DNA from 4 places in the Roseateles sp. GW835-FHT13E02 genome. Region 2 is predicted to be linked to each of the others. Evidence: predicted binding sites of a transcription regulator. Region 2 holds the regulator's gene; each other region holds the start of a gene.

Region 1 (9,072 bases), on a different contig from region 2:
CCTGCTGCGCCAGCTGCGCGTCAGTGCCTCGGCCTCCAGCGTGGACTGGGCCAAGGTCGAGCGCCTGAGCCGCTTCGGCGGCATCCGCATCGAAGACGATGTGGTCTGCCGTGCGGAAGGCCCGGCCGAGAATCTGACGCGGGATGCGTTTGCGAGTTTGAGCTGAGGTTGATCGGGCGGGTTTCGGCGCAGAGCGGACTTCCGCTGTCTTGATTGATCTTTCTCGCTGCGGTGTCTCGGCCCGCCGCCGGGCTCATGGTTCGCGGGTCGGCTCTTCGAGCCGACTGCCCTCGGTGCTCACTGCGCGGCTCAGCGGCGCCAAACTCCCTCCGTTCGCTGCGCTCACTGCGGTCAAACAGTGGCGCCGAGTCAGAGCTTGATGCGCGTGAGTACACGCGCCTGAGCCGCTCCGCTGCGCCCTCGGCCGCGCACAAATCGCCCGGCGGCGGGCCGAGCCACCTCCGAAGCAGGCGTCCCCCACCGACGAGGGGCACATCGATCGCGATGCAAGCGCCCTGCAGCCCGGGCCGCTGCCGGGCGATTTGTGCAGCGCAGGGAAGTCGGCCCGTTAGGGCCGACCCCGGAACCATGAGCCTGGCAGCGGCACGGGCTGCAGGGCCTCACGAGCAAAACCAAAGGCTGCTTCGTGCCGCTTCCAGCCGACGAAAAAAGCCGCTGCGCTTTCTTCAAGCTGCAGCGGCATGGCGTCTTGATCTCAGACGCGGCCACCGTTGAGAGTGGCGTTGGAGATGACAGCGTGAATCTGTCTGGGTGGGCGCCGAATTAGAAGCGGAAGCCCAGACCCACGCCGACCAGGGTGGGGTCGACTTTGAACTTGCCGACTTCGGTGCCGCTGGAGTAGACCTTGGTGCCGATTTGGACCTTCTTCACGTCCACGTTCAGGTACAGGTTCTTGCTCAGCTCGATGTCAGCGCCGACTTGGAAGGACAGACCGTAGCTGTTGCGCTTGATGCTGGGATGCAGGGCAGCGTCCACGGCGGCGTCGAACTTCACGGCCGAGAAGTTGGTGTAGTTCACGCCGGCGCCGACGTAGGGGCGGAAGCCGCCGGTCGGGTTGAAGTGGTACTGGGCCGACAGGGTCGGGGGCAGGTGCTTCAGCGAGCCGATGTCGGTGCCCTTGGACTTCAGGGTGTGCTTTTGCGGCACGGTCAGGATCAGTTCCAGGGCGAAGTTCGGGGTCACGAAGTAGCTGAAGTCCACTTCAGGGATGACCTTGTTGTTCACGGTCAGGCCCAGGCCGGTGCTGTCCTTGTTTGCCGAATCCAGGTTCACGGCGCGCACGCGCATCAGCCAGGGGCTTTCTTGGGCTGCGGCGTTGAAGGAAGCGCCAGCTAGGGTGGCGAGAGCCAGGGCGGCGGCGGCGGTGCGAGCAAAAGTCTTGGAGATCATTTTTTGGCTTCCTAGGTATGGGATCAATCAAATCTGTTCCCGATGGAAGCCATTGAATCGCTGCGCAAGGGGTTAACCCTTGATCTGGCGCAAACGCAAAAAGGCCCTCGCGAGGAGGGCCGTTTGGAATTGATCTGACGCAAGAAACTCAGCCGAGGCCGAGGCGTTTGCACAACGCCAGCGTCAGCGCCGATTGATTGAGCGTATAGAAGTGGATGCTGGGCGCGCCGCCGGCGATCAGGCGCTCGCAGACGCGCGTCATCACCTCCAGGCCGAACTCGCGGATGCTGGCCGCGTCGTCCATATAGCCCTCCATCTTCAGCGCCACCCAGCGCGGGATCTCGATGCCGTCGCGTGCGGCGAACTGCGCGATGCGGGCGTAGTTGTGGAAGGGCATGATGCCCGGCACGATGGGTGCGTCCACGCCCAGCTTGCGCACTTCGTCGACGAAGTGGAAGTAGGCGTCCGGGTTGAAGAAGAACTGCGTGATGGCCGAGTTGGCGCCCGCGCGCATCTTGGCGGCGAAGTGCTGCAGGTCCTTGGCCGCGTAGCGTTGCTGCGGGTGGTACTCGGGGTAGGCGGCCACTTCAATCTGCCAGTCCGGGCCCTGAGTTTCGCGGATGAATGCGACCAGCTCCGATGCATAACGGAATTCACCAGCGGTGGCCGTGCCGCTGGGCAGATCACCGCGCAGGGCGACCACGCGGCGGATGTTTTGCGCGCGGTAGGTGGCCAAGATTTCGGCAATGTTCTCGCGCGTGGAGCCCACGCAGGACAGATGCGGTGCGGCCTCATAGCCAGCGGCCGCAATGTCCATCACCGTGCTCAGGGTCTTCTCGCGGGTGGAGCCGCCGGCGCCGTAGGTGACGCTGAAGTAATGCGGATTCAGCACGCTCAGGTCTTGCACCACGGTCTTGAGCTTCTCGGTGCCCACCGGGGTGTTGGGCGGGAAGAACTCGAAGCTGACGGGCACGCGGGGTGTTGCAGTACTCATGGCTTGTCTTTCGCATGCTCTGGTGCCTGCGCCCAGAGGAAAAATTCCTTGTTGCCGTCACCGCCGGTGATGGCGCTCTCAAAATAGCCCAGCACCTGCCAGCCCTGATCTCGGGCGGCCTGGCGGGCCTGGGTTTCCAGCAGCGGGTATTGCTTGGCGTCCTTGACCAGGCCGCCGCGGGCCAAGGCTTTCTTGCCCAGCTCGAACTGCGGCTTCACCAGCAGCAAGACCTGACCCTGGGGCGCCAGCCAAGCCGCCAGATGCGGCAAGGCCCCCAGCATGGAGATGAAGCTGAGGTCGCCGACGATCAGGGCAAAGCCCTCGGGCGGCGCGTGCTGCGCCAAGGCTGAACCGGCCAGCTCGCGCACATGCAGATGCTCCAGCCCTACCACCTGGGGGTGCTGGCGCAGCTGTTCATGCAGCTGGCTGTGGCCCACGTCCACGCCCACGACCTTGGCCGCGCCCGCTTTCAGCAGGCAGTCGGTGAAGCCGCCGGTGCTCTGGCCCATGTCCAGCACCGTCAGGCCGCGCACATCCAGGCCGCTTTGCTGCAGCGCGCCCTCCAGCTTGAGCCCGCCGCGCGAAACAAAGCGCAACTCTGCGTCATCGCTGACGCGCAGCTCACAATGCTCCGGCAACTCTTCACCCGCCTTGCGGATGGCCTGCCAGTCCTTGGGCGCCCGCCACTGCGCCGCGCCGGCCGAAATCAGCCGCTGCGCCGCCGAACGAGTCGGCGCCAGGCCTTTGGAAACTAACAGTTGATCAGCGCGCATAGGTGAAAAGGAAACTCAGTCTTGCCAGGGCGTAGCGAGCGGTGCTCAGGCTAGGCGGACGGAGCGCCGGAACCGGAAGGTACTTGGGGTACCTGAGGATTCCGAGCACCGCCCAACGACGCCTGAGCGCCGCGCAGTAGCCCTCCTCCGATCAATAGCGGTAGGTGTTGGGCTTGAAGGGGCCGGTCTTCGGCACCCCGATGTACGCCGCCTGCTCATCGCTCAATTCGCTCAGCTGCGCATTCAGCGTGGTCAGCTGCAGGCGGGCCACCTTCTCGTCCAGATGCTTGGGCAGCACATAGACCTTGCCGATGTCGTAGGCGTCCTTGTGGGCGAACAGCTCGATCTGGGCGATGGTCTGGTTGGCGAAGCTGGACGACATCACATAGCTCGGGTGACCCGTGCCGCAGCCCAGGTTCACCAGACGGCCCTTGGCCAGCAGGATGATGCGCTTGCCATCGGGGAAGATGACGTGGTCGACCTGCGGCTTGATCTCGTCCCAGCCACACTTGGACAGCGAGGCGACATCGATCTCGTTGTCGAAGTGACCGATATTGCAGACGATGGCGTTGTTCTTCATCGCGGCCATGTGCTCGTAGCGGATCACGTTCTTGTTGCCGGTGGCGCTGACGAAGATATCGGCCTTGTCGGCCGCGTATTCCATGGTCACCACGCGGTAGCCTTCCATGGCGGCTTGCAGGGCGCAGATCGGGTCGATCTCGGTCACCCAGACTTGCGCCGACAGGGCGCGCAGGGCCTGGGCCGAGCCCTTGCCCACGTCACCGTAGCCTGCCACCACGGCGATCTTGCCGGCCACCATCACGTCGGTGGCGCGCTTGATGGCGTCCACCAGCGATTCGCGGCAGCCGTAGAGGTTGTCGAACTTGCTCTTGGTCACCGAGTCATTGACGTTGATGGCGCGGAACAGCAGGCTGCCCTTGGCCGCCATTTCGTTCAGGCGTAGCACGCCGGTGGTGGTCTCTTCGGTCACGCCGATGATCTCGGCGCTCTTGCGGGTGTACCAAGTCGGGTCTTGAGCGATCTTGGCCTTGATGGCGGCGAACAGGATGCGCTCTTCTTCGCTGCCCGGCTTGTCCAGCACCGACAGGTCCTTCTCGGCCTTCTGACCCAGGTGCATCAGCAGCGTGGCATCGCCGCCGTCGTCCAGGATCATGTTCGGGCCTTCGCCTGGCTCGCCCTTGCCGGCGAACTCAAAAATGCGGTGCGTGTAGTCCCAGTAGTCTTCCAGGGTCTCGCCCTTGTAGGCGAACACCGGCGTGCCACGGGCCACCAGGGCGGCGGCGGCGTGGTCCTGGGTCGAGAAGATATTGCACGAGGCCCAGCGCACTTCGGCACCCAGCGCTTGCAGGGTTTCGACCAGCACGCCGGTCTGGATGGTCATGTGCAGCGAGCCGGTGATGCGGGCGCCCTTGAGCGGCTGGGTGGCGGCGTATTCCTTGCGAATGGCCATCAGCGCCGGCATTTCGCTCTCGGCAATCGTCAGTTCCTTGCGACCCCAGGCGGCCAGGGACAGGTCGGCAATGTGGTACTGGTCAGCGGCCAGCGAGGTGGTGGTTTGGGCGGTCATGGATCAGCTCCTTCATGCGAAATATGAAGCCGCTGCATTCATTGCCTGGAGGAGGGGGAGGACGAAAAAAACCGGTTCGGTGCTCCGAACCCTGGTTTGATGCATGCAACCGTTCACCCACGCAAGGACGTCAGCGGGTGAGCGCGGTTGCCAATGAACAGGGCCGAGGGGATGACGAGGCCGCTGTGCAAATTTTTCCGAGCCTGGCCTGGGGGTCTGAAGCCAGACCGGCAGGTTGCAACGCTCCTCGGAACGGACGAATTCTAGTCGCAAGCGCCACTTTCGCGCTTGGAACAGGCCGGGTTTTCCCGCCAATCCCGGCCCGAGCTCAGGACTCAGGGGGCATCCACACCCAGGAAGCGGGCCATGGCGGCCAGTTCTTCGTCCAGCGCGGCGCTGAAGCCGGGCTCGCGGGGCGCCCTGCCGGCCACATAGCCCAGCTGTGCCTGCAAGCGCCCCTCGGCGCTGCTGACATTGCCCCAGCCGATCACCTCGCCGCGCCAGAGCAGGGGCAGGGCGTAGTAGCCCAGCTTGCGCTTGGGCGCGGGCGTGTAGGCCTCGAAACGGTAGGCCCAGCCCCAGAATTGTTCAAAGCGCAGGCGGTCCCAGACCACGGGGTCGAAGGGGGCCAGCAGGCGCACCGCTTCGTCCAGCTTCCAGCGCTTGGAGCCGGGGTTCTCGCCCTCGGGCCAGAACCAGGTCTGGCCTTCGACCTGGGCTTGGGGCCAGGTCTTGCGCGCCTGGGCCAGCACCTGGCGTAGCTCGCCGCGCAGGTGTGGCGCGCCATAGCCGAGCAGGCTGCACAAATGGCCGAGGCTGCGCGAAGGCAGGGGCGCGTACTTGGCCAGCACCAGATCCAGCAAGGCCTGGGCTTTCTCGTGCGGTGTGCGCGGATCGGGCGTGTGGGCCACGGCGCTGTAGATGCGCTGGCCTTGCTCACGCTGCTGCACGCGCAGCAGGCCGCGGTAATGCATGCCGTCCAGCAAATGGGTGGTGGCATTGCTGCTGCCGCCCCAGGCATTGCGGGTGGAGCCCAGATTGAAATGCTGCTGGATCTCGCGCGGGTGGCAGGGCCCCTTCGCTTGCACAAAGGCCTGGATGGCCTCGGCCTGAGCGCGCGTCTTGGCGTCCCAGGCGCGCTTGGCGCTGCGCGGATGCATGAGCTTGAGGTGCTCGCGCGGCAGGAAGCCGTAGTTGACCAGGCAATCCTCTTCCACCGCCAACCGGGTGTAGCGGCGCTCCAGATCGCCGGCGCGGTAGTCCTTGACGCGGTGCCTCAGGGTCAGGTCTTGCGCCCGCGCCGGGGCGCGGATCGGGTCGGCCTGGACAAAGCCCAGGCGCTGGATGGCCTGGGGCAGGCTGGTGGGCTTGAATAGGCTGCGCGCCACGGCGTAGCGGCGCAGATCGGGCAGGGTCAGGGTGAGGGCGGCGGCGGGCATGGGCTTTGGTGTCAGTTCTGCGCGAGGCGCTCCAGCGCGCGGTCATGGGCGCGCGCCAGCAGCAGCTGGGCCAGCATGGCGCCCAGCCAGGCCAGGGTCATGTCTTTCTGCGTGTCCCAGGGGTCGCCCTGGGCGCCCAGGAATTCATCGGCGCCCTGACCCAGGGCCACCGCGGCGCCCCATTCGATCAGTTCGTAGATGGCGCTGATGGCCAGGCAGCAGGCCGTCACCACGGTGAACAGCCAGCCGCCGCGCTGCAGCCCGGTCTTGCGCAGCAGCAGCTCGCGTGCTGCGATGGCGGGGATGAAGCCTTGCGCCAGATGGCCGAGGCCGTCGTAGGGATTGCGGCCCAGGGCCAACATCTCGCGCAGCCAGTCACCCAGGGGCACGCGGGCGTAGCTGTAGTGGCCGCCAGCGATCAGGATCAGGGCGTGGACAAAGATCAGGCCCAGCAGCAAGGGCGTGAGCGGGAAGCGCCGCTGCGTGGCCAGCAGCAGCGGCCAGACCAGCAGCACCGGCGCCACCTCCATCCACCAGGTGGCGGCATCGAAGGCACCCAGGCGGCTCCAGGCCAGCACGGCGAGATTGAGCCCGGCCAGCAGGGCCAGCTGCGTGGCGCTGAGCTGCGCCGGCGGGGTGAATGGGGTCGAACGGGACGAGGGTACAGCAGGCATGCCGGCATTGTGGCCGCCGCCCGAGGCGGGGGCGTCAGGTGAAACCTGGGCTGCTGTGCGATCCCCGGCCTGCAATTGCCCTCAACCTTTGCCGCCGGCTGCCGAAAACCGAGAACGCCCGGGCCACTGGGCGGTGTCGGCCTGCGTGCAGGCCAGGATGGCTTTTCCGTGGACGCATCATGACCGAAACCACCCAACTTGAAGCCAAGGTACTGCTGCTGGAGCATGACGCCGCGCAGTACCAGGTGCTGACCGAGTTTTGCCAGTCCGTGGGCCTGATGGCCTTTCCCCGCTCGTCAGCCGATGCCTTGGCCACCCTGGCCCAGAACAAGGACCTCGGCGGGGTGCTGCTGGCAGAAGACCTGCCTTGCGAGGGCGAGGACGGTCTGCACCTGGCGCGCGCCATCCACAAGCTGCGGCCCGAGCTGCCCATCTTTTTGCGCCGCACCACCGACCGGCCGCTCACGCCCGAGGAAGAAAAAGTGGTGCGCCACCGCTGGAACACCGGCGACCTGGACCACCTCAAGGCCGCGGTCGAGTACTCGATCTTCAGCCTGCGCTACCCGACGCGCCTGGTCTACGGCATCGTCGAGCTGACCCGCTCGGCCCTGGCCGCCATGTTCCCCAATGCCCTGGTGGTGTCCGAGTCGCCCTATGTGGTGCACGACCGCATCATCCACGGCGAGGTCTCCACCCTGATCGCCATCGAGAGCACCTGGTGCCGCGGTTACATGATGCTGCAGACCGAGGAAAGCGCGCTGCGCCAGGGCCTGATCCAGGGCTTCAGCTACGCCGGCATCGGTGGCGACCTGAATTTCCGCGAGCTCAACCACATGCTGGGCGAGACCACCAACCTGATCTGGGGTGCGTTCAAGAATCGCTACATCCCGCCCAAGGCCTTTGCCAACCAGCAGACCCAGGTGCCCATCGTCATCAACCACGAGCACAAATACATCTCCTTTGGCTCGCAGGACCCACAGCTGTGCATCCGCTACCAGCTCTCCGATCCCTTCCGGCCGGGCCTGCCGCCGCTGATGATCGTGCAGCGCTTCATCTTCAATCTGCACTGGTCGCCCGATGAGTTCGCCGAGTTCGACGCCGAGGCGCCCGAGGTCGGCCCCACCGGCGAGCTGGAACTCTTTTGAGCGTTGAGCGCGGCCAAAGCTCTTGCCCAATCTTTTACATACTCAATCAATCAATCAATCAATCAAGCCCAGCGTGACCCTCGAGGTTGGCGCGAGGAGGAAACAAGATGGCGAATGTTCTGGTGGTTGACGACTCCAACACCATGCGCGAAATCGTGGCCGGTTACCTGAGCCAGAACGGCTTTCAGGTCGCCGTGGCCACCGATGGGCGCGATGGCCTGCTGCAGCTGCGCAGCGACCCCGGCATCAAGCTCATCGTCAGCGATGTCAACATGCCCAATATGGACGGCCTGACCATGGCCGAGAAGATCCGCAAGGAGCTGGGCAACAAGGATGTGCGCATCATCATGCTCACCACCGAAGACAACCCCGCCATGCGCTCGCGCGGCAAGGATGTCGGCGTAACCGGCTGGATCGTCAAGCCCTTCCGCGGCGATGCGGTGCTGGCGCCGTTCAAGAAATTCTGCGGCTTGAGCTGAAGCGCGCAGGCCAAGAAAAAAGGCCGCTCCGGGGATGCCGGAGCGGCCTTTCTGTTGGTGCGTGGGCCTGTCTGGTGCAAGCCTCGCTGTGCGAGGTGGGCTTACAGCCCAGCCGCTGCACGCAGCGCTGCAGCCTTGTGGGCTTTGCTCACATCGCTGCGCGATATGAGCAAAGCCCCAAAGCGGCGGGTTCGCCTGCGGCGTCTTCTGGCCCTTAAAGGCCAGCCGCTGCACGCAGCGCCGCCGCTTTGTCAGTCCGTTGGTCTCTGCTCACGTTGCTGTGCAACATGAGCATCGCCCACGAACCGATGCCTCGCTGGCGCGAGGTGGGCTTACAGCCCAGCTGCAGCACGCAGTGCTGCAGCCTTATCGGTCCGTTCCCACGTGAACTCGGGCTCTTCGCGGCCGAAGTGGCCGTAGGCGGCGGTCTTGGCGTAGATCGGGCGCAGCAGGTCCAGCATCTGGATGATGCCCTTGGGGCGCAGGTCGAAGTGCTCGTTGACCAGGGCGGCGATCTTGTCGTCGCTGATCACGCCGGTGCCTTCGGTGTAGACCGTCACATTCATCGGG
Region 2 (9,072 bases):
GCACAGCATGAATGTGAAACGCTTCACCGCCCGCACATCACGCGAAGCCATGGCCCTGGTCCGCAAGGCCTTTGGTGATGATGCCGTCGTGCTGTCCAACAAGCCCTGCCCGGAAGGCGTGGAAGTGCTGGCCATGGCGCCGGAAGGCATGTCGCAGATCGAGCGCGTGGCCGCCACCGCGCCGCGCGTGGCCTCGCCCGGCCGCCTGCAGGCCCAGCCGGGCCGCCCGGCCGCCAGCGCGTCCGTGGTCAACCCTTCGGCCAAGAGCTTTGCCGCCCGCACCGGCCAGCGCAGCGAACCCAGCTTCGGCTACAACGACCCCGCCAGCGGCTTCGGCGGCGAGGTGGCTGACGATGTCCAGACCCTGGCCATGAGCACCTTGTCCTTCCAGGACTATGTGCGCGAGCGCGTGCTCAAGCGCCGCCAGGCCGAGCTGGAAGGTGCACCCGATCCCATCTACGCTCAGCAGGCCGAAGCGCCTGCGGTCGCGGCCGACCATCCCGGCGTCAGCTCCCTCAATGCCGTACGCCAGCAGCGCGCTCAGGCCGCCTTGCAAGCCATGCAGCCGCGCCGCCCGGAATCGCAGCCCGCGCCTGCTCAAGCGGCGCAGCCGGCTCGCCGCGCCGTGCCGGTGCCGCCCTCGCCGCCGGTGCTGCGCGACGAGATCCGCATGCCGGCCACCAGCCTGACGGCCGAGTTGCCCGATCTGCCCGGCCGCGGCCGTCGCGACCAGCAGGACATGATGAACGAGCTGCGTCAGGTCAAGGGCCTGATCGAAGAGCGCTTCGGCGCCCTGGCTTTCATGGAAAAGCTGCAGCGCCAGCCCATCCAGGCCCGCCTGACCCAAAAGCTCTTGGAGCTGGGCTTCTCGCCCGCCCTGGTGCGCAAGCTGGTTGAAGGCTGCCCCAATGAATTCAAGGGTGCGCAGGCCGCCAAGGGTGAGCCGGCCGATGAAACCCAGTGGGCCGCCAATGTGCTGTCCCGCAATCTGCACACCGATGAAAACAGCCCGGCGCTGGAAGAGCAGGGCGGCGTGTTCGCCCTGATCGGCTCCACCGGCGTGGGCAAGACCACCACCACGGCCAAGATCGCAGCCGCCTTTGCCACCCGCTTTGGCGCCGCCCACCTGGGCCTGATCACGCTGGACGCCTACCGGGTCGGCGCTCACGAACAGCTGCGTGCCTACGGCCGCATCCTCGGCGTGCCGGTGCACACCGCCCACGACCGCGCCTCGCTGGAAGACCTGCTGGAGCTGCTCTCGGCCAAGAAGATGGTCCTGATCGACACGGCCGGCATGGCCCAGCGCGACAGCCGCACCCACGAGCTGCTCGAGATGCTGGCCCATCCCAGCGTGCGCAAGATCCTGGTGGTCAACGCCGCCCAGCAGGGCGAGACCATCGAAGACGTGGTCAATGCCTGGGGCGCCAAGGATTGCCACGGCCTGGTGCTGTCCAAGATCGACGAGGCCGTCAAGCTGGCCCCGGCCCTGGACACCCTGATCCGCCACAAGCTGACCGTGCTGGGCGTGACCAACGGCCAGCGCGTGCCGGAAGACTGGCACCGCCTGTCAAGCCAGGCCCTGGTGCAGCGCGCCCTGCGCAGCACCGCCGCCGGCGCCTGGCGCATGGACAGCGCCGATGTGAACCTGATTTTTGCCGGGGGGCCCGCGCTTGGCTCCCAACACCCGGCCGCCATGGGCATGTTTTAAGCCCGGATGCTGAAGCCACACGAGACCCCACTCATCATGCGCGACGCTCACACCTCTGCTTCATCCCACGCCCCGCAGGACCAGGCTCACGGCCTGCGCCGCCTGTTCGCCAGCTCGCGGGTGCGCTTCATCCCGGTCGTCAGCAACCCCCATGTGGTGGGCGGCGGCGTGCTGCTGGAAGGCCTGTGCGCGGCCTTCGCCGAGCTGGGCCTGCACACCCTGGTGGTCGATGCCGGCGAGAGCTCGCCCAAGCCTTCGGAGCTGGCGAGTGTGGACCTGGCCTCCTGCGTGGAAAGCCTGTCCAAGGATGTGTCCTATCTGGCCGCGCGTGGCCTGCCCATGCGCTACATCAACGCCAACGGCTCGGCCGCCCAGTTCCTGGAAGCCGTGACCGATGCCGCCCCCTTCGCCGATGTCGTGCTGCTGCACGCCAGCGCGGCCGAACTGGCCCGTGTGGTCGCTCTGCGCGAGGTGCGCCCGGTGCTGCTGGCTGACACCGACAGCATGAGCGTCACCCATGCCTACGCCGGCATGAAATGGCTGGCCAGCCGCGCCGGCCTGATGGTCTACAGCCTGCTGCTGGCCAGCTCGCCGCAGCTGCGCCTCTCGGATCGCATTGCCCAGCAGATCAGCTCCTGCGCCGATGGTTTCCTCGGTGCCGTGCTGCGCGACTGGGCCTGCCTGGACCCCAAGACACCGCCGACGGCGCCGGTCTCCCCGGAGATCCGCCATCTGGCCCGTGAGCTGCTGCTGGCCGCCCCGCCGGGAGCCGCGCTGGAAGCCTCGGTCAACGCCAGCCCGCTGCGCCCGCCCGTGCGCATGATGGGTGCAGGGCGCCCGGCCATGGCAGCCACTCTTTGATTGACGCAGGAGCTGATGATGTACACCGCCAAAGGCCGCCTCGATAACTCCTCGCTGATCAAGCAATACAGCCCGCTGGTGCGACGTCTGGCGCACCAGATGATCGCCAAGCTGCCCGCCAATATCGAGATCGACGACCTGATCCAGGTCGGCCTGATCGGCCTGACCGACGCGCTCTCGCGCTTCGATGTCGGCCAGGGCGTGCAGTTCGAGACCTTTGCCACCCAGCGCATCCGCGGCGCCATGCTTGACGAGCTGCGCGGCGGCGACTGGATGAGCCGTGGCACCCGCCGCCAGCAGCGCGAGATCGAAGGCGCCGTGCGCAAGCTCGAGCAAGAGCTGGGCCGTGCCCCGGTCGAAAGCGAGATCGCCGCCGAGATGAAGATCCCCCTGGCCGAGTACCAGGATCTGCTCGGCAAGGTGCGCGGCACCCAGCTGGTCTATCTGGAAGACATGTCGGGCGACGAAGGCGACGAGGACTTCCTCGACCGCCATGTGGCCGACCACAGCAACAACCCCATGTTGAAGCTGCAGGACCATCGCATGCGCGAGGCCCTGGTCGCCGCCATCAAGAACCTGCCCGAGCGCGAACAGTACATGATGAGCATGTACTACGAGCACGACATGAACCTCAAGGAAATCGCGGTCGTGCTCAAGGTCACCGAATCGCGCGTCTGCCAGCTGCACAGCCAGGCCATCGCCCGCCTGCGTGTCAAGCTCCGCGACTGGTAAGCCCCGCTGCCGTAATTTCAGATCCAAGCGGCGCCCAGCTCTTGCTGCTACCCTTCCGGGTGGTCAGGCTCGGTCTCGGAGCCGGCCGCGACTTTAGGGAGGAGACGCCATGTTCTTTGGCTCCAAGCGCCAATCCGCCACCCGATCGAGCGTGCCCATCGCGCACCACGAATCAGCTGCGGGCGCCGCGGCGCCCAGCACCCAGGCGCTGACCCAGCTGCTGGGCAGCCTGTCCCGTTCGGTCTCCCATGTCGGCCGCGATGCCGCCGAGGTGCGCGGGGTGCTGGATGACACACAGAAAGTTGTCGATGCCCAGGCCCAGGCCATGGCCGCTCTGTCGGGCGAGCTGGGCCAGGTGCGCCAGGCCCAGCAAGGCATCAGCCGGGCCAGCGAACAAAGCCGTCAGGCCGTGCAGCGCGCCCGCCAGGCCTTGTCCGGCGTTGGCGATGAGGTGGGCGGCATCGTCCAGACCCTGCACGAGGTCGCTGACGCGGCCTCGGACATCAGCAAGATCGCCCTGCAGACCCGTCTCGTTGCGTTCAATGCCTCGGTCGAAGCCAAGCGCGCTGGCGAAGCCGGCCTGGGCTTTGGCGTGGTGGCCGATGCGGTCAAGGACCTGGCCGGCAAGGTCGACGGTTCGTCCAAGGCCATCATGAGCACGCTGTCGGCCCTCGACGCCCGCATCGAACGCTTCAGCATCGAGCTGCGCAGCGCCAGCGGCGGCCTGGCCCAGCAAAGCGCCATCCACCAGGCCTTTGCCGCGGTGGAGCAGGATGTGCTGCACATCGCCGATGCCGCCCGCCAGAGCGAGCAAATCAGTGCCTCGCTCGGCGCCCGCGCGGACGAGTTGGCGGCCGACATCCAGCAGGCGCGCGGCAGCCTGCAGGTGGCCACCGCCTGCAGCGATCGATTCTTGAAGCTCTCGGAAGAGCTGATCGAGCAGATTGCCGGCTCCGGCGTCGAGGTCGAGGATGCCCGTTTCATCGCCGCCGCCCAGCAGGCCGCGACCCGCATCAGCGCCCTGCTGGAGGAGGCCGTGGCCCGCCGTCAGATCAGCATGGCTCAGCTCTTTGATGAACGCTATCGGCCTCTGGCTGGCAGCGATCCGGCTCAGCATCTGACCGATTTTGTCGAACTCACGGACCGCCTCTTCCCGGCCGTGCAGGAGCCCGTGCTGCAGCTCGACGAGAAGATCGTGTTCTGCATTGCCGTGGATCGCAACGGTTATGTGCCCACCCACAACAAGAAGTACTGCCAGCCTCAACGCCCGGGTGATGTGGTGTGGAACAGCGCCAACAGCCGCTATCGCCGCATCTTCAATGACCGCACCGGCCTGGCTTCGGCGCGCAACCAGCGGCCGTTTCTGCTGCAGACCTACCGGCGTGATATGGGCGGCGGTCGCTTTGTGCTGCTGAAGGAGGCCTCAGCGCCCATCACCGTGCAGGGGCGGCATTGGGGCGGTTTGCGTCTGGCCTTCGGCTTTTGAAGCCTTGGCGCGCTCCGAGCATCAGAGTTGCCAGCAAAAGCCAGCGAAGCGGTTCTGGCCAGGCGGACCGGTGCAGACCGTACGCTCAGTACGGCAAGCCGGGCCAACGACGCCAGAAGGATTTTGATGGCGACGCTCAGGGCGCCACGCAGGCGCGGTTCTTGCCGGTGTGCTTGGCCTCGTAAAGCGCCACATCGGCGCGGTCCAGCGCCGCTTCCAGGGTTTCGCCCGGCCGGTACAGGGTCACGCCGGCCGAGAAGGTGACGAACACATCCTTGCCTTCGTGCATGAAGAGGCTGGCCGACAAGGCGCGCTGCAGGCGCTGCAGCACCGCCTGCGCTTCCACCACCGGCGTGCTGGGCAGCATGAGCACGAACTCTTCGCCGCCGTAGCGCGCCACCAGGTCACCCGGACGCAGGTGCTGTGACACCCGCTCCGCCAGGGATTTGAGCGCCACATCGCCGGCACCATGGCCCAGGGTGTCGTTGAGCTTCTTGAAATTGTCGATGTCCAGCAGGGCCAGGGCGATCAGGGCGTTGTCGCCGGTCTCGCGCTCGGCCTTGGCCTGCTCGACCGCGAAGGCGGCCAGCAGGCCGCGGCGGTTGGCGATCTGGGTCAGCTGGTCGGTCTGCACCTCGTTGGAGAGGCGCTGCAACTCGCCCTCGAGCTCGGCGACTTTGGCACTGAGGCTGCTGGCGCGGTCGTGCTCCAGGGTCAGGCGTTCCTGGGTTTGCTTGACCAGGGATTGCACGCTGCGGCTTTCTTCCACCATCTCGCGCACCACGCCGGTCAGGCTTTCCAGCGAATCGGCTTTCTCGATCACCTCGGCATAGCGGCCGACGCTGTTCTGGAAACGATCGGTGTGCTGGCCCAGTTCGCCCAGCTCGGCCAGCATCTGGTGGATCAGCGCCTTCAGCGAATCGCGCGCGCGGCTGCGTTCTTCGCGCAGGGCGCGTTGGCGCTCGCGCGTGCCGCCCAGCATCTCGGTGACCGAGCGCACACCGCGGCCGCTCAGGCCCTGTTCCAGGGTCTGGTTCATGGCCTCGCACTGGCCCTTGGCCCAGGAATCGTCCTCGGCCAGGTCGACCAGGCTCGCGCTCAACTCGCGGCACAGCTCGCCCAGCTCGCCGAACAGATGCTGGCGGTGGTCCAGCAGATGGCGGGCGCGCTGGCACAAGGCCTCGATCAGGGCGGCCTTCTCGGGCGTGGGGCCGCCGGCCAGCAGGTCCAGATGGGCGGCGTCGAGCTGACGCATCAGCTCATCGGCATAGCCCTCCGGGCTTTTCAGCGCATGCTGGACGGTGCCGTGCAAGCTGGTCTCGATGCCTGGCCAGGGGCTGGGCAGGCCGGCGCCGGCGGCACGGAAAGTCAGTGGGGCCGCGCCCTCGCCGCTGGCGGGCAGCTCGCTGTCGGCCGCCTCCACGGTGCTGGGCGCGAAATCTTCTTCGGCAAAAAACTGGCTCGGCGTGCCGCCGGGCTCTTCCGAGGTCGCGATGCTGGCATCGGCGACATCGCCGTCCCAGCTGTTGACCAACTGGTCCAGGCGCTTGAGCAGGCGCTGGCCGTCGCTTCGGTTGTTTTCCAGCACGCGCTGCAGGCCGTCTTTCTTGCGCGCGACGGTCCATTGCCGGCCGCCGCGCTCCAGGCCGCGCACCAGGCGCTCCAGCGTCTGGGCCATGGCCTCGCCCTGGGCGCTGGGGCCCTCGCTGCGCTGCAGGCGTTCGAGTTCGCGCAGGGCTTCATCCCAGCGCGACTCGCGCACGCAGACCTGCAGCTCCAGCCGCGCCTGCGCGTTGCTGACGCCCATGCTCAGCAGCTTGGCCAGCAGGGCCTGGGCTCGCTCGGGCAGGGCGGCGGGCGTGGCCTCAACGCCGGATTCCATGGCGTAGGCGCGGGCGTAGTTTTCCGGCGTTGGCTCCAGCTGCGCCTGGGCCAGGCGCAGCAGCGCCGCCTTGGCGATCTGGGCCGGCGGCGTGGCGCCCGGCTTGCGGGCGGAGTTGGCGGGCAGAGGCGTGGGGCGGCGAGATTCGTCCATCGGTGTTGTGCTGGCTGAAGCTGGGGCGCGCTAGAGCAGTTTGCCGCCACTCGGGCGCAAGGGGCCGCCGCTCAGGCTGCCGAGGCTGCCTCCCGGATCGCCCTCGAAATCACTGTGGGCCTGGGCAATCCAGGGCGCTTTGCGTGGCAGCACGGTTTGTGCGAGCCATTGTTCGATTTCTTCCGGCGGCAGCGGTTTGCTGAACAGAAAGCCTTGCATCAGGCTGCAACCGAGGCGATGCAGCACGTCCATCTGGCGCAGGGTCTCCACGCCTTCGGCGATCACGCGCAAGCCCATGGCCCGGGCCAGGGCGATGATGGCGGTGACCACGGCCGAGCTTTGCGGCGTGATGCCCAGATCGCGCACAAAAGTGCGGTCGATCTTGACCTCGGAGATGGGCAGCGTCGTCAGATAGGCCAGCGAGGAGTAGCCGGTGCCGAAGTCGTCGATGGAGATTTCCACGCCCACTTCGTTGAGCCGGTGCAGGGCAGGGATGACGTTCTGCAAATCCTTCATCAGATTGTTTTCGGTGATCTCCAGCTGGATCGCCCGGTGCGGCACGCCATAGGCACTGACGCATTGGTGGATGTGCTCGACCAGATCGGAGCGCTCGAACATGCGGCTGGGCAGGTTGACGGCGATCGAGTCCGAGAAGCCAAAGTTGAGCTGCCAGACCTTGGCCTGGCGGGCCGCTTCCTTGAGCGCCCACTCGGACAGGGGCACGATCAGGCCGGTTTCTTCGGCCAGGGGAATGAAGTCGCCCGGGGGCACCAGCTTGTCGCCGCGCTTCCAGCGCATCAAGGCCTCGGCACCCACCATGCGGGCGGCGCGCACATCGATCTTGGGTTGGTAGTGCAGCACGATCTCGCCGCGCTCCAGGGCTTTGTGCAGGGCGCTTTCCAGCTCCAGCTTTTCGCGGCCCTGGCCGGCCAGCTGCGGGGTGTAGAGGGCGGCGGCATTGCGGCCCTGCGACTTGACCGCGTACATGGCCACATCGGAGTTGCGCAGCAGGTCGGCCATGGTCAGACCGTCGCGCGGGTAAATGGCGATGCCCACGCTGGCGGTGACAAAGCACTCCTGGCCCGAGATGAAGATGGGCTCGCGCATGGCCTCGAGCACGCGCTCGGCCACACGCTCGGCATCACGCTCGTCGCCAATCTCGGGCAGCAGGGCCACGAATTCATCGCCGCCCAGGCGGCCCACGGCCTCCAGGGTGCGGTGCGAGCGGCCGCCGATGGTTTCCAGCATGCCTTCCATGACCTGGTCGGAATGGCGCACGCAGGCGCGCAGGCGCCGGCCCACCTCGATCAGCAGCTCGTCGCCGGCGGCATGGCCCAAGGTGTCGTTGATGATCTTGAAGCGGTCCAGATCGATCAGCAGCAGGCCGACCTCATGGCCGCCGCGGCGCGCCTGCTCGATGGCACGCTCGACGCGCCAGATCAGCTGGCGGCGGTTGGGCAGGCCGGTCAGGGCATCGAAGTGGGCCAGCTGGCGGATGCGGTCCTCGGCCTGGCGGCGGTCGGTCACATCCTGCATCACGCCGGTGTAGCCATTGGCATTGCCATGCTCGTTGAATTCGGGCTCGGCTTCGATGTGGACCACGCGCTGGCGGCCATCGAGCAGGGTCACCGGCAGATCGGTCACCAGCACCGAGTTGTGGGCGATCACGTCACGCAGCAGGCGCAGGAAGAGCGTGCGCTCCTCGTGCGGGATCATGCGCATCACGCCGATGAAATCGAGCCCTTCCTGCGGGCCGCGGCCGAACACGCGCAGCGCCTCGGCGGCCAGGGTGAAGCCACCACCCAGATGCCACTCGAAGCTGCCCATTCGGGCCAGGTCTTGCGCGCGGGCCAGGCGGGCCTTGCTGCGCTCCAGCTCGATGCGGGTGCGTGAGCTGCGCAGCAGGTAGCGAAGGCGCCCGGCCAGCAGGCTCCACTGGGGCGACTTGACGAAGAAATCGGTGGCACCGACCTGGTAGGCGCGGTTGATCGAGGCCTCGTCGTCCAGGCCGGTCAGCATCAGCACCGGTGTCGATTCAAAACCTGGGATCTCGCGCAGGCGGGTGCAGGTTTCAAAGCCATCGAGCACCGGCATCATCGCGTCCAGCACGATCAGGTCCGGTGACATATTGGCAATCATGTCCAGCGCTTGGGCGCCGCTGTTGGCCGAGGTGACGTCGAAGCCGCGCTCTTGCAGGGCGGCGCTGGTCATCAGCAGATTGACCTCGTCGTCATCGACCAGCAGCACCTT
Region 3 (3,350 bases), on a different contig from region 2:
CATGCGCTGCAGGGAGTCACCCACTTTGGACAGGGCCCCTTCAGCGGTCTGCGCCAGCGAGATGCCATCGTTGGCATTGCGCACGGCGACGTTCATGCCGCGCACCTGGGCTTGCATGCGCTCGGCGATCGCCAGGCCAGCGGCGTCATCCTTGGAGGAATTGACGCGCATGCCCGAAGACAGTCGCTGCATGGAGGTGGCCAGAGAGAGCTGTGTGGTTGACGCGTTACGTTGTGCGTTCAACGAGCCAATATTGGTGTTGATGATGGAGGGCATTTTCAATCCTTTCGGTGTTCAAGACATCCCGGAAACCCGGTCTATACGGTCGATAACTTGGCCGCTTGCAAAGCGGCTTTGCCAGCATCCAGGCAGCCGGGGCCGCCTGTTCTGCACCGTCCGCGTCCTGCCTGGTGCGGCGCCTCGCATGAGGCGTCTGCACAGGGCCGGCTGACCGGACCACGGTGTCCCTTGTTTCCTCGGGCCCGTTGGGAAAGTTATCGAGCAATGTCTTGAATCCCTTGAAGATTTTTTCTTGCCTTTTTTTGAAAAACAGCCCTTAAAAAAGACGCTGCCCCGCCGAGAGGGCAGCGTCAAGGGGCTTGTGCTGGAGGGGTGAGGGTCGCCGTTTCTGTGACGACGGGCGTACTCAGGGCCAGCGAGGCTGGCCCGGGGTCATCGAAGAAGCGACAGGACTTGCTGCGGCATCTGATTGGCTTGCGCGATCATGGCCGTGCCCGCCTGCTGCAGGATCTGCGAGCGGCTCAGATTGGCGGTTTCCGTCGCGTAGTCGGCGTCCAGAATGCGGCTTCGCGAAGCGCTCTGGTTTTCCACCGAGACCATCAGATTGGAGATCACGGCGTCGAAGCGGTTCTGGGCCGCACCCAAGGTGGCGCGCTCGGAGCTGACCGTGTTGATGGCCGTGTCGATGTTGTCGATCGTGGTCTTCAGGTCGCCGGCGGTCTTGGTGTTGTCGATCACATCGCCTGTGACGGCTGTGATGTCGGCGTTGCCGCCCATATTGGTGGTGGTCACGGTGACGACGTCATTGGCCGTGGTGTTGGCGCCGACCTGGAACACCTTGGCGCCCGCGCCGGCGCCCAAAATGGCGGTGCCATTGAAGGTGGTGCCACCCAGCACCCGCTGGATTTCGGCGCCCAGTTCGGCGAACTCCTTGCCGATCGAGTCCAGGTCGGTGGTGGTGTTGGTGGCGTTGCGGGCCTGCACGCCCAACTCACGCATACGCTGCAGCGAATCGGCCACCTTGCCCAGTGCGCCTTCAGCGGTCTGCGCCAGCGAGATACCGTCATTGGCATTGCGCACTGCGACGTTCATGCCGCGCACCTGGGCGCTCATGCGTTCCGCGATGGCCAGGCCTGCGGCGTCGTCCTTGGCGGAGTTGACGCGCATGCCAGACGACAAGCGCTGCATGGAGACAGAGAGAGAAGACTGTGACGTGGCAACGTTGCGTTGCGCGTTCAGAGAAGCAATATTGCTATTGATGATTGCGGGCATGATGCGCTCCTGTTTCAGCTACGAAGATTCCCGGCTCAGCGCCGACGTGTTGGCAAATGCCTTGCGGCATTTGTGACGTGGACGAAAGCCTTGTGACTCTTCCATCCACCCCGCCCGGCGCCAGTCAGCCTGTGAAGCCCTGCATTCCCTTGCGAGAGTGCTCAACCAGCGGCCTTGTTACCGGACCACGCGCCTGTTTCCAGACCCGTTGGAAGTGGTATCGGACAGCACCCGTCGGAACTTAAGTGCTGTTTGTCAAGAGGCTGGATCGCTCGATAAGCGGCTGGGTCCTGGCCTTGTTCTTCGGATCGCCTGGCGCCCGGAGCCTGCGGGCCCCGAGGGCCGGATGCAGCAAGGGCTGAGAAAGCAGAGACAGGCGTAAACAACAAGTGAGGAGGGCCAGCGGCATGCGAGGGTGTCGTGCAGCTGTCGTGAGGCGCGTGTGCGAGCTGTGGCTGGGAAAGTCCTTTTCTTCGTGGATGTGCTGAACTGGAGGCATGCATGGCCCCGGGGCCGCGTGGGCAGCGGCTGGATGGTCCATCAACCCGCCAGATACCCGGGTTGTTGCATGAACTTCAGGTCTCGGTCTTCGATCACTTCATGCCATCACTTCACAAGGTCAGCGGAAACAGGAGCAGAGCGGGATGGCATCGCGGCCGGTCGAGAGGAGCAATCTCGAATTCGGCCTCGCTCTGACTTGTTTTCGGCGGCGCCGGCTGCGCACAGGCTTGGAGTAAGGGCGCCAAGCCCGTGCTTTTCTCGCGAATCACGCGTGCACGCCAACCTAAAGTCCACTCCATTGCGGTCGAAATGCGCGCCCCGCGCGTGCGCTTCCAAAGCCAGTACCAGCTCAAGGCCGCAGCACGCACAGCCCGACTGACCACGGAATGACGTGGCCCGGGTCGGGTGGCTGGTCCGTAGTTTTTTGGATCGATCGGGAACGATGGTGCGCTGGACTCAGGCGCTGGCTGTGAATGGCATCAACACCTTTGGAGATTGAAATGCACACAACGACGCAAGCAAGCAAGAAGGCCGGCAAGCAAGGCCAGATCGAGTCGCAAGCCGCGGCCGCTGCGGCCCCGCAGGCGCAGGCGCAGCCGACCGAAATGGGCACCGAGGCCGCACTGCTGCTGGCCCAGGCTCGCAATGCCGCCTTTGTCGAGGCCGCGCACGGCCGCTTGGGCCTGGGCATGTCCATGCTCAAGCAGGCGCTGGAGCAGACGCCGATGTCGCACGATCTGATGAGCGATCTGGCCGCCTTGCTGCTGAGCGCTGGCGAGCTGGCCCAGGCCGCGACCTACGCCAAGCGTGCGCTGGAATTGCACCCGCACCATGGCCCCAGCCTCTACACCTTGGGCTTCGCCTGCTCGGGCCTGGGCAAGACCCTGCAGGCCCAGAAGACCCTGCGCCATCTGCTGCGCCTGGAGCCCCTGGCCATGGACAGCCTGCTGGACGAAGCCCCGGATCTGCTGCCGGTGGCCGAGGCCGAGCTGGCGCGTTTGAATTCCCTGCTCGGTCTGGGCGACTGAGCGTTGAGGATGACAGGGCGCGCGGCGTGACGCAGTTCACGCCCGCCCTGCGGGCCGGCCCTGGGACAGGGCAGCGCCCCGAAGCGCCGCCCTCGCGCTGGACGCGCATGTAGGAAGTTGCCTGACAAGGTTCTGGGAAGAACCGGGACTCAAGAGCTGGATTTGGGCTGATGTTGCGGGGCTGATCGGGTCTTCACAATTCGTTTCACGTTGAGACGAATCGCAAACAGACCGGAGTCAAACCATGAACGCAGACCAAATCCTCGCCGAGATCCGTGAAGCCAATCTGAACTACCTGATGCTGGCGCA
Region 4 (9,072 bases), on a different contig from region 2:
GGGTGTTCACGGCGCCGTGGAAGGCATCCGGGTTCCAGGCGGCAAAGCTCTGCACTTCCTCGCGTGGAATGAAGCGGCTGTAGCTGCTGGTGCGCGGCGGCGCTGACGGGTCACGCGGCGGCGGCGGCACTTGGCGGGGCGGGCGAGGGGTCATGACTCAATCGCCTCAAACGAATTGGTCGTCGCCGCCGCCAGCCAGCACGATGGTGCCTTCGTCCACCAGACGGCGCACGATCTTGAGCATTTCCTTCTGCTCGGCTTCCACCTCGGACAGGCGCACCGGGCCGCGCGATTCCAGGTCTTCGCGCAGGGTTTCGGCCGCGCGGCTCGACATATTGCGCAGGATCTTCTCGCGCAGCTCGGCGCTCGCGCCCTTGAGGGCCACCACCAGGGATTCGCTCTGCACTTCCTTGAGCACGGCCTGGATGCCTTTGTCGTCGATCTTGTCCAGATCGTCGAAGGTGAACATGTTGTCCATGATCTTCTGGGCCAGGTCGGCATCGGCTTCGCGGATGTAATCCAGCACCGAAGCCTCCACGCTGGAGCCCAGCATGTTGATGATCTCGGCCGCGGTCTTGACGCCGCCGAGGTTGGATTTCTTCATGCGCTCGCCGCCGGCCAGCACCTGGCTCATGACCTCGTTCAGGTCCTTCAGCGCCATGGGCTGGATGCCGTCCAAGGTGGCGATGCGTACCAGCACCTCGTTGCGCTGACGCTCGGTGAAGACCTTGAGCACCGAGCTGGTCTGGTCAAAGTCCAGATGGGCCAGGATGGCGGCAATGATCTGCGGGTGTTCGTTGCGCAGCAGCTCGGCCACCGAGGCCGCGTCCATCCACTTCAGGCTTTCGATCGAGGACACATCGCTGCCTTGCAGGATGCGATCGAGCAGCAGATTGGCCTTGTCTTCGCCCAGGGCCTTGCGCAGCACCTGACGCACGTATTCATCGGTGTCGGAGACCAGGGTGCTCTGGGTTTCGGCCACGGCGTCGAAGCGGGTCAGCACCTGCTCGACCTTGTCGCGGCCCACGACTTTCAGCTTGGCAATGGTCTCGCCCAGCTTCTGCACCTCTTTCGGGGCCAGATGCTTGAAGACTTCCGACGCTTCCTCCTCGCCGAGAGACATCAGCAAGATGGCAGCGTCTTCGATTCCTTTGTCATCCATGGTCGGGCTCGTTGGTCAATATGGCGGGGGAGACGTGCGGCCGGTCCGGCTCACTCGACTTCACCGTTGATCCAGTTGCGCATGATGTTGGCCACGGCAATCGGGTTCTCGCGGGCCAGTGCACGGGCACGCTCAAGTTTTTCGTTAGCAACCGGGCCGCTCAGGGCGGGCAGGCCGCCGTCGGCGCCCAGGGCGGGCAGTTCGTTCTCGTCGTCGACCACGGCGTTGAGCTGCGAGGCGGTGTCGCTGGCTTCCGGCGGTGGCGGGTTGGCGGCCTTGATGGCCGGGCGCACCATGCCGAACACGGCAATCAGGGCCACCAGCACCAGGGCCAGTGGCACGGCAGCGCTGCGCAGCAGGTCCAGCACAAAGGGCTGCTTCCACAGCGGCAGTTCCACCTCTTCTTGCTTGTCTTGCAGGAAGGGCGCGCTGATGATCTTGAGCGAGTCACCACGCTCCTGGTTGAAGCCCATGGTCTCCTTGACCAGAGCGGTCAGCTTGTCCAGCTCTTCCTGCGGCACCGGGATGTTGGAAACCTTGGACTTGGGGTCGGTGTTGGGGCGGTGGTTGATGACCACGGCCGCATTCAGGCGGCGCACATTGCCGGTGGCGTTGCGCACCACGCGCACGGTCTTGTCGAGCTCGTAGTTGGTGATGGAGTCGCGCTTGGTGCTGTTGCTGGGCGAACCGCCGGCGGCCTGCAGTGGCGCAGCTTCGCCTTCGATGGGTGCGGTGGCCGGGGCTTGCGGCTGGTTGGCGGCGGCACCGGGCACGCCGGTCGGTGGCGCGGGCGTGCCGTTGATGGACTCGTTGGTCTGGGCGCTGCGCACCGCGGCGGTGGCGCCTTGGCCGCGGTTGGGCTTGTACTCTTCGGCCGTGCTCTCGATCTGCGAGAAGTCGACATCGGCCGTCACCGTGGCGCGCAGATTGCCGCGGCCCACCACTGGCTCCAGCAGCTCATAAATGCGCTTGTTGAAGTTCGATTCGATTTGCTGCTTGTATTGCAGCTGTTGGCTGTCCAGGCCATTGCTGGCTTCCGGGCTGTTGGACAACAGGGCTCCGGTCTGATCCAGCACGCTGACGGCCTTGGCCGACAGACCCGGCACGCTGGCCGAAACCAGGTGGACGATGCCGGCGATCTGGGCGCGATCCAGCGAGCGGCCGCCGCGCAGGGTCAGCATGACCGAGGCGCTGGGCTTTTGCTGCTCGCGGAAGAAGCCGTTCTGCTCCGGCATGGCCAGGTGCACGCGCGCATCGGCCACATCGGCCAGGGCGGTGATGGTGCGGGTCAGTTCGCCTTCCAGGCCGCGCTGGAAGTTCAGCCGTTCGTTGAATTGGGTCTGGCCGATGGAGCTCTTGTCCATCAGCTCGAAGCCCACGCTGCTGCCCTTGGGCAGGCCGGCCGAGGCCAGCTTCATGCGCACGTCGTAGACCTGGGCCGCCGGCACAAGGATGGTGCCGCCGGGTTCGTGGCGGTAGGGCACGTTCAGCTGGGCCAGCTGGGCGATGACGGCGCCGCCGTCCTTGTCGGACAAGCCGGTGAACACCGGCCGGTAGTCGCCCTGGTTGGACCACAGGGTGATGGCCAGCACGGCGGCGGCCAGCATGGCCAGGCCGCCGCCCATCATCAGCTTGTTGCGCACCGGCAAGGCTGCCAGGCGGGCACCGAAGCTGGCAGGCTCGGGTGTCACCAGGGGCAGGGTGTTGGCGGCGGGGCTGAGGGCGTTGTCCATGAGTCGGGCCGGGCTGGAGGGCGGGTCTGTCGGTCTGAAAGTGAAGAGGCGGGTGCCAATCCGTGATGGTTTTCACGGCGGACGACAGGCATTGCCGATGCATTGAATTATTCGGATTTGCCCCCTCAAGAAAGCCTGGAACAGGCCGAAGAACCGAGCGCAGTTCCCTCCTTCAGACGGCGCGTCCGGGCCTACAGTTCCCTCCATCGCTCCGGCTCTGGCTTCGCCTTGGCCACGGGGCGTGGATGGAGTCCCTTGTCATGGAACTGAAGCTCAGACCTTTTGATTTCGCCCAGGCCACCGCGCGCGCTGGCCTGAACATCAATGGCGAGCCGCTGTCCAAGGCCAAGGCCATGGGCGGCGCCAGTTTTGGCGACGCCATGGCTCAGGCCATGCAAGGCGTGAGCCGCTCGCAGAACGAGGCCTCACGCTTGCAGCGCGAGGTGCAGCTGGACAACCCGACCGTCAGCCTGGAAGAGACCATGGTGGCCATGCAGAAGGCCCAGATCGGTTTCCAAGCCACCTTGCAGGTCCGCAACCGCCTGGTGTCCGCCTATTCGGAAATCATGAACATGCAGGTCTGACGGGGTAGGGGGGGGCTGAGGCTCCGCCCGTCCCGCGGCACTCGATGCTGTTTCTTGCGCAAGGCTTCCCGCGTTGCGCTCCAAGCCCAAGGCCTTCAGCAGGGCGAGGCCGTCTGGGCTGCCGGCCCGCACACCTGCACCCGCCCCATGCTGTTGAGTTCTACGCGCAGGGCTTGGCCCTTGCCGGTGCTGAAGGCCGTGGCGCCATGTCGCGGCGCCTGGCCCAGGGCTGGCTCAAACTCGGCATCGACGGCTGAATCCATTCGCACATCGGGGTAGTCACGCCCCTTGCTACGGGTCAGTGTGCAGGCGGTGGCTCGCCCAGTGGCTGGATCGAAGGACTTGCTGCTGCCGGCCACCGTGGGGCCGCAGTCGCAGGGGTGGTCGCGGCTGATGCCCCAGCACCACTCTGGCCCGGCCTGAAAGCTCACGAACACCGGGCTGCGCTGGGACACGCTCATTTCGCGCGCGTTGCGCAGGTCCATCAGCAGGCTGTTGGCCGCGTCGCGCAGCTGCTGGCGCTGGATGAAGCTGCGGTAATTGGGCACGGCAACGGCCATCACCACAGCCAGCACGGCCATGACCACGGCCGCTTCGAGCAGGGTGAAGCCGCGGTGCAGGTTCGGGCGGCTGTTGTGATTCATGGTGTGCCCTGGGCCTTGCGCAGCAGGCGTGCCATCTTCTGCGCCTGTTCCACATAGTGTTGCAGATCACGCTCGGCGAGTGGGTCGAGGTTCTCGAAGGTCAAGCCCAGCTGGCGGCTGCCGTCGGCTTGCGGGCGCACATGCTGCAGGCGCAGATCCACCATCAGGCGGGTGTGCCGGTCCAGTTCCACCCGCACGGCCTGCAGCAGCTGGCCGGTGGCCGGCGCAGCCGGCCCGGGCGGCAGCAGCAGGGCCAGGCCACCGAGGCTCAGGTCCAGCACGCGCAGGCTGAGGGTGATGGGGCTGGCCTCGTCGGCGCCGGGCACGCAGACATGGGCTTGCGGCGTGCGGCTGGTCGGGCGCACGCGAAAGGCCTGGCGGCGCTGGAAGCGGTAGAGCTGCTGAGGCAGATTGGCGCGCAGCAGATCATCCTGGCTGGCTTGCGGGCCGGCTTGCAAAAGCATCAGCCCCTCCAGATCGAACTGCAGGCGGATCTGGTCCAGATAGGCCACGGCTGTCAGCTCCTGGGCGCCTAGCAGGTTCGGCAGCGGGCTGGCGGCTGCGGGCCGGTCCAGCAGCAATCGGCCCTTGTCGGCATCGAGTTCGCAGACTCGGGTGGAGAGGCTGAGGCCCTCCGGTGTGCTGAGGATCAGCGGGGTCTGCTCCTGCTGCAGGCGCTGCAGCAGACCGAGAATCTCGACCGGGGACTGGATACGAAAATCGCCCGAGTCGGCAGAGGCAGCCGAGTCGGGCGAGGTGGAGGGGGGCGGAGTGGAGCTCATGCGGGAGGGGCGGTTTCGCCCGGGGGGTCTGGCAGGCTCCCGGGCGGCGCGTTGAAAGACCGTGGGCCGGTGTTCAGTGCAAGGTCTTGCTCTTGCCGGACAGCACCTGGTCCAGATCATCCAGCCAGGGTTCGGCCAGATGGCGGATCTCGGCGTCGTTGAGCAGGATGCGCTGCATGATGCGTGTCTTCAGCTTGTTCTCTTCGGGGGCCAGTTTTTCACCGGCAGCGGCATGCTTGAGCTGGGAGATCAGCAGCACGCAAGCGCCCTCGAGCTTGACGACTTCGTCCCAGTTGCCGGTGCGTGCGGCGGACAGCATGTCGGCGCTGGCTTGCTCAATGGCTTCGTAGTAGCTCAGAAGTTGGGTGTTCATCACAATTTCCGCAAGAAACAAGTGTTAGGTGGATCAGGCCGCGCGCTGCACTTCCGGCGACTGGCCGATGGCGGTCCAGGCGTCTCGCACCGGGGTGAGCAGGCGTTGGCATTCTTCGATCAGGGTTGCATCGCTGCGCAGATTGGCCTGGGTCAGGCGCATGCACAGGTAGGCGTAGAGGTCACCCAGGTCCTGGGCCAGCGGGCCGGCTTCCAGATTCAGCGTGGCTTTGAGGCCCTCGTCCAGAATCCGAACCGCGCGGCACAGCGAGTTGTTCTTCAGCTCGGTGTTGTTGGTCTCGATGGCGACCAGGGCTTGATTCATGGCGGCAAAGATGCCGTCGAACAGCATGGCGACCAGACGGTGCGGGCTGGCGCTTTGAACATCGGTCTCCAGTCCGACCTTGCGGTACATCGAGGCGCGCTGTGTCCTGGATGCGAACGGAGAGGCTGCGTTGCCGTACATGGTGGGATTCTTTCCGGGGAAGCTCGTGTTGAATTGTTTTCGACCCCGGGGCGCTGAACTTGAGTGCTGGAAGACACCGCATCTGCCTGCAAACGCGGGCTTGAAGAAAGTGCGAATTTGTGCCGGCTGGACGGCGGTCGGCGCCGTGCTTTTGCATGCTTCACAAAGCAAGCAAGCGGTGGCTTCTTGCGAAACCACCGCTTGCTCGGAGGGGATCAGACGCTGCAGCGCGCGTGCAGGGTCGAAGGGCCGCGGCCCTTACTTGTTCAGCAAAGCCATTTGCTGGCTGACATAGCTGGACAGGTTGTTGAGCTTGCCCATCTGCACATCGAGTGCGGTGTAGCGCGCGCGCAGCCGGGTCTCGGCCAGTGTGGCCTTTTCTTCCAGTTTGGTGCTTTGCAGAGCGTTGCCGTTGATGCGGTCCTGCAGGCCTTTTTGTCGCGTGCTCAGGCTGCCGTCAATGCCCAGGGCCTGGTCGGCGAACTTGCGCATGCGCTGCGCAATGCCGCTGTTCTCGGCGTTGCCGTTGTCCACGGCCATGAAGAGCTGCTTGAGGCTGTCCAGATCGGCCATGGATTTGTCCAGCTTGGTCGTGGTGACCTTGAGGCTGCCGTCGGCCACGGGGTCCAGGCCGATGTCGGCCAGGCGGCTGAACTTGCCACCCAGGGTGGTGGTGCCGCCGCTGACGCCACGCATGGCCGATTGCACACTCAGCACCGAGCCTTCGCCTTGCAGGGTGCCGGCGGTCTTGTTGGCTTGGTCGTACTTGGTCTGGTCCTTCACCAGGGCCGCCAGGCTGCTGTAGGCGGTGGCGAAATCCGTGACGGCTTTCTTGATGGCCTCTTTGTCCGCCGAGATGGTTAGGTTGACATCGGCGGTGGTGGGCTTGAGCAAGTTGATGGTCAGGCCGTCGATGGAGTCCTTGAGTGTGTTGGTTTCCGATTCAATGTCCAGCCCGTTGAGCTTGGCCAGGGCATTGCCGGCGGCCTGGTTCTGGACTGCCTTGGAGGCGTCGGGCGTGCGCGGGTCGAACGACAGCGCGTCCAGGCCTTGGCCGTCCAGCAGACCATCGCCATCGATCACACCGATGCGAAAGCCATTGCTGGCGCCGGTTTCGGTGGATCGCATGACCAGACGGGAACCGCCCTGATCGGTGACGATGGAGGCTGTGACGCCGGCCTTTGCGGCGTTGATCTTGTCGCGGATCTGGGCCAGGGTGTTGCCACCCTCGCTGATGTCGATGGTCACCGCGCTGCTGCCGGCCTTGGGGTCAAAGCTGGTCTGGTCGGCATTCCATTTGCCGAGCTCGATGGTGATGCTGCCTTGGCCGACCGGGCCGGTGGCGGGCTGGTAGCTGGTGGACACCGATTGTGCGGTCGCCAAGCGGCTGACCGACACGGCCACGGTACCGGCCGCGGCACCCGGCCCGGGTGTCACGCTGACGCTGCTCGCGTCACTGGAACTGCCCAGGCCCGAGCCCCAGAGATCGGGGTTGGTCAGCTTGGCTGCGGCGTCACGCAGGGCGGAAAGGCCGCTTTGCACCTTGCCGTAGGCGGACAGCTGCGTCTTCAATCCATCGGTGGCGGTCTTCAAGGCGCTGATGGGCTTGCGCTCAACGGCAACCAGCTGCTGGATCAAGGTCTCCATATCGCGCCCGGTGCCGATGCCTGCGGAGGTGATGGCGGCCATGGTGGTTCTCCCTGTGACTGGGTTGGGATCCGCGTCCGAGTCTTGTGGTCCAAACGGCGCCGAATCGCGGGGTCGAGACAAAAAAGGCCGATACGCAAAGGCGGTATCGGCCGAAGGTGCTCAAAACTTGAGAGGAACCGTGCGCGCGCTCGTCGGCACCAGGCCGGCGAGGCGGGTTCGATCAACCCTTCAGCAGACTCAGCACCTGCTGTGGCAGCTGGTTGGCCTGGGCCACCATGGCATTGCCAGCCTGTTGCAGGATCTGGGTGCGGCTGAGGTTGGAGGTTTCTGCCGCGTAGTCGGCATCCATGATGCGGCTGCGTGCGGCGCTTTGGTTTTCCACCGAAACCTGCAGGTTCGAGATCACGGCCTCGAAACGGTTCTGCGAGGCGCCCAGCGTGGCGCGCTGGCTGCTGACCGTGTTCAGGGCGATGTCGATGTTGTCGATGATGACCTTGATATCGGCTGTGGTCGAGGCATTGCCGATGGTGGCACCGGTGACTGCGGTGATGGTGGGGTCCACCGTCATGTCCGAGGTGGTCACCGTGATGGTGTCTTCCGCGCCGGTGTTGGGGCCGACCTGGAACTCCTGCGGGATCACCGCATCGGCGCCCAGGATCTTCTTGCCGTTGAAGGTGGTGCCCGCCAGCACGCGGCCGATTTCCAGAGCCAGCTCGCCGAATTCCTTGCCGATGGAATCCAGGTCGGTGGTGGTGTTGGTGGCGTTGCGGGACTGCACCGACAGCTCACGCATGCGTTGCAGCGTGTCGCCGACCTTGGACAGCGCGCCTTCAGCGGTCTGCGCCAGCGAGATGCCGTCGTTGGCATTGCGGATGGCGACGTTCATGCCTCGGACCTGGGCATGCATGCGCTCGGCAATCGCCAGGCCTGCCGCATCGTCCTTGGCGGAATTGACTCGCATACCCGAGGACAGGCGCTGCATGGACACCCCGAGGGAGCCCTGCGACATGTTCAGATTGCGCTGCGCGTTCAGCGAGGCAATATTGGTGTTGATGGTTTGCGGCATTTGAGCACTCCTACAGAATCCGGTAACTCCCGGCCAGGCCGGCGCGTCAATCCAAGTGTGGGGAGCCGGCCGAGCCGGCGCCTTCGCTTGTCAACTCGCCCGGTCTGTTCAAGCTTGGGCCTGGTGGGGCCGGGGGCTTGGGTCCGGACGTCGGGTGATGCTTTCCATGTTTCAACCCGATGGCCAAATTCTTGAGCAGTCTGTCGTGCCTCGAAAGCAGGAAAAGGCCGTGAAACCACGGCCATAAAAAAGCTCCGCGCCCTGGAGCAAGCCAGGGTGGCGGAGCGAGCGGAGAGTCTGTTGTCGAGGCCGGCGATCCAGCCTTCGGTGGCGCTTCAGCCGAGCGGTGGCTCAGCCGCCACGCAGCAGCGACAGCACTTGCTGCGGCATCTGGTTGGCCTGCGAGACCATCGCCGTGCCGGCCTGCTGCAGGATCTGCGCGCGGCTGAGATTGGCGGTTTCCGAGGCGTAGTCGGCATCCATGATGCGGCTGCGCGAAGCGCTCTGGTTTTCCACCGACACCATCAGGTTGGAGATCACCGCTTCGAATCGGTTCTGCGCCGCACCCAAGGTGGCTCGCGTCGAGCTGACCGTGTTGATGGCCGTGTCGATG

The links. Region 2 encodes FliA, which starts transcription of late flagellar genes. Its sites were predicted from a motif close to CTAAAGTTTNNNNNNNNNNNGCCGNTA; they were not measured.
Region 1: the regulator FliA is predicted to act here: its motif matches at 6,959-6,985, upstream of AC1Q6P_RS06875 (chemotaxis protein CheX).
Region 3: the regulator FliA is predicted to act here: its motif matches at 1,731-1,757, upstream of AC1Q6P_RS21800 (flagellin N-terminal helical domain-containing protein).
Region 4: the regulator FliA is predicted to act here: its motif matches at 7,537-7,563, upstream of fliD (flagellar filament capping protein FliD).

Annotation. Positions count from the first base shown of each region.
Region 1 covers NZ_JBXAGJ010000005.1:156,907-165,978, forward strand. The annotation lists gene pepQ (Xaa-Pro dipeptidase) at 1-166, shown strand, start outside; gene AC1Q6P_RS06845 (OmpW/AlkL family protein) at 784-1,410, opposite strand; gene metF (methylenetetrahydrofolate reductase [NAD(P)H]) at 1,559-2,404, opposite strand; gene AC1Q6P_RS06855 (TlyA family RNA methyltransferase) at 2,401-3,177, opposite strand; gene ahcY (adenosylhomocysteinase) at 3,329-4,765, opposite strand; S-adenosyl-L-homocysteine riboswitch at 4,898-5,020, opposite strand; gene AC1Q6P_RS06865 (DNA glycosylase AlkZ-like family protein) at 5,101-6,204, opposite strand; gene AC1Q6P_RS06870 (DUF2238 domain-containing protein) at 6,216-6,878, opposite strand; gene AC1Q6P_RS06875 (chemotaxis protein CheX) at 7,058-8,023, shown strand; gene AC1Q6P_RS06880 (response regulator) at 8,131-8,502, shown strand; gene metK (methionine adenosyltransferase) at 8,835-9,072, opposite strand, start outside.
Region 2 covers NZ_JBXAGJ010000001.1:410,182-419,253, reverse strand. The annotation lists gene flhA (flagellar biosynthesis protein FlhA) at 1-11, shown strand, start outside; gene flhF (flagellar biosynthesis GTPase FlhF) at 8-1,708, shown strand; gene AC1Q6P_RS01780 (MinD/ParA family ATP-binding protein) at 1,745-2,569, shown strand; gene AC1Q6P_RS01775 (RNA polymerase sigma factor FliA) at 2,588-3,301, shown strand; gene AC1Q6P_RS01770 (methyl-accepting chemotaxis protein) at 3,411-4,787, shown strand; gene AC1Q6P_RS01765 (diguanylate cyclase domain-containing protein) at 4,924-6,822, opposite strand; gene AC1Q6P_RS01760 (putative bifunctional diguanylate cyclase/phosphodiesterase) at 6,853-9,072, opposite strand, start outside.
Region 3 covers NZ_JBXAGJ010000028.1:53,750-57,099, forward strand. The annotation lists gene AC1Q6P_RS21795 (flagellin N-terminal helical domain-containing protein) at 1-276, opposite strand, end outside; gene AC1Q6P_RS21800 (flagellin N-terminal helical domain-containing protein) at 673-1,512, opposite strand; gene AC1Q6P_RS21805 (tetratricopeptide repeat protein) at 2,514-3,041, shown strand; partial or broken gene AC1Q6P_RS21810 (flagellar transcriptional regulator FlhD) at 3,286-3,350, shown strand, end outside.
Region 4 covers NZ_JBXAGJ010000028.1:44,370-53,441, forward strand. The annotation lists gene AC1Q6P_RS21745 (FliH/SctL family protein) at 1-154, opposite strand, end outside; gene fliG (flagellar motor switch protein FliG) at 167-1,162, opposite strand; gene fliF (flagellar basal-body MS-ring/collar protein FliF) at 1,213-2,895, opposite strand; gene fliE (flagellar hook-basal body complex protein FliE) at 3,156-3,479, shown strand; gene AC1Q6P_RS21765 (pilus assembly FimT family protein) at 3,575-4,123, opposite strand; gene AC1Q6P_RS21770 (flagellar brake protein) at 4,120-4,905, opposite strand; gene AC1Q6P_RS21775 (flagellar protein FliT) at 4,979-5,278, opposite strand; gene fliS (flagellar export chaperone FliS) at 5,312-5,743, opposite strand; gene fliD (flagellar filament capping protein FliD) at 6,002-7,432, opposite strand; gene AC1Q6P_RS21790 (flagellin N-terminal helical domain-containing protein) at 7,614-8,459, opposite strand; gene AC1Q6P_RS21795 (flagellin N-terminal helical domain-containing protein) at 8,811-9,072, opposite strand, start outside.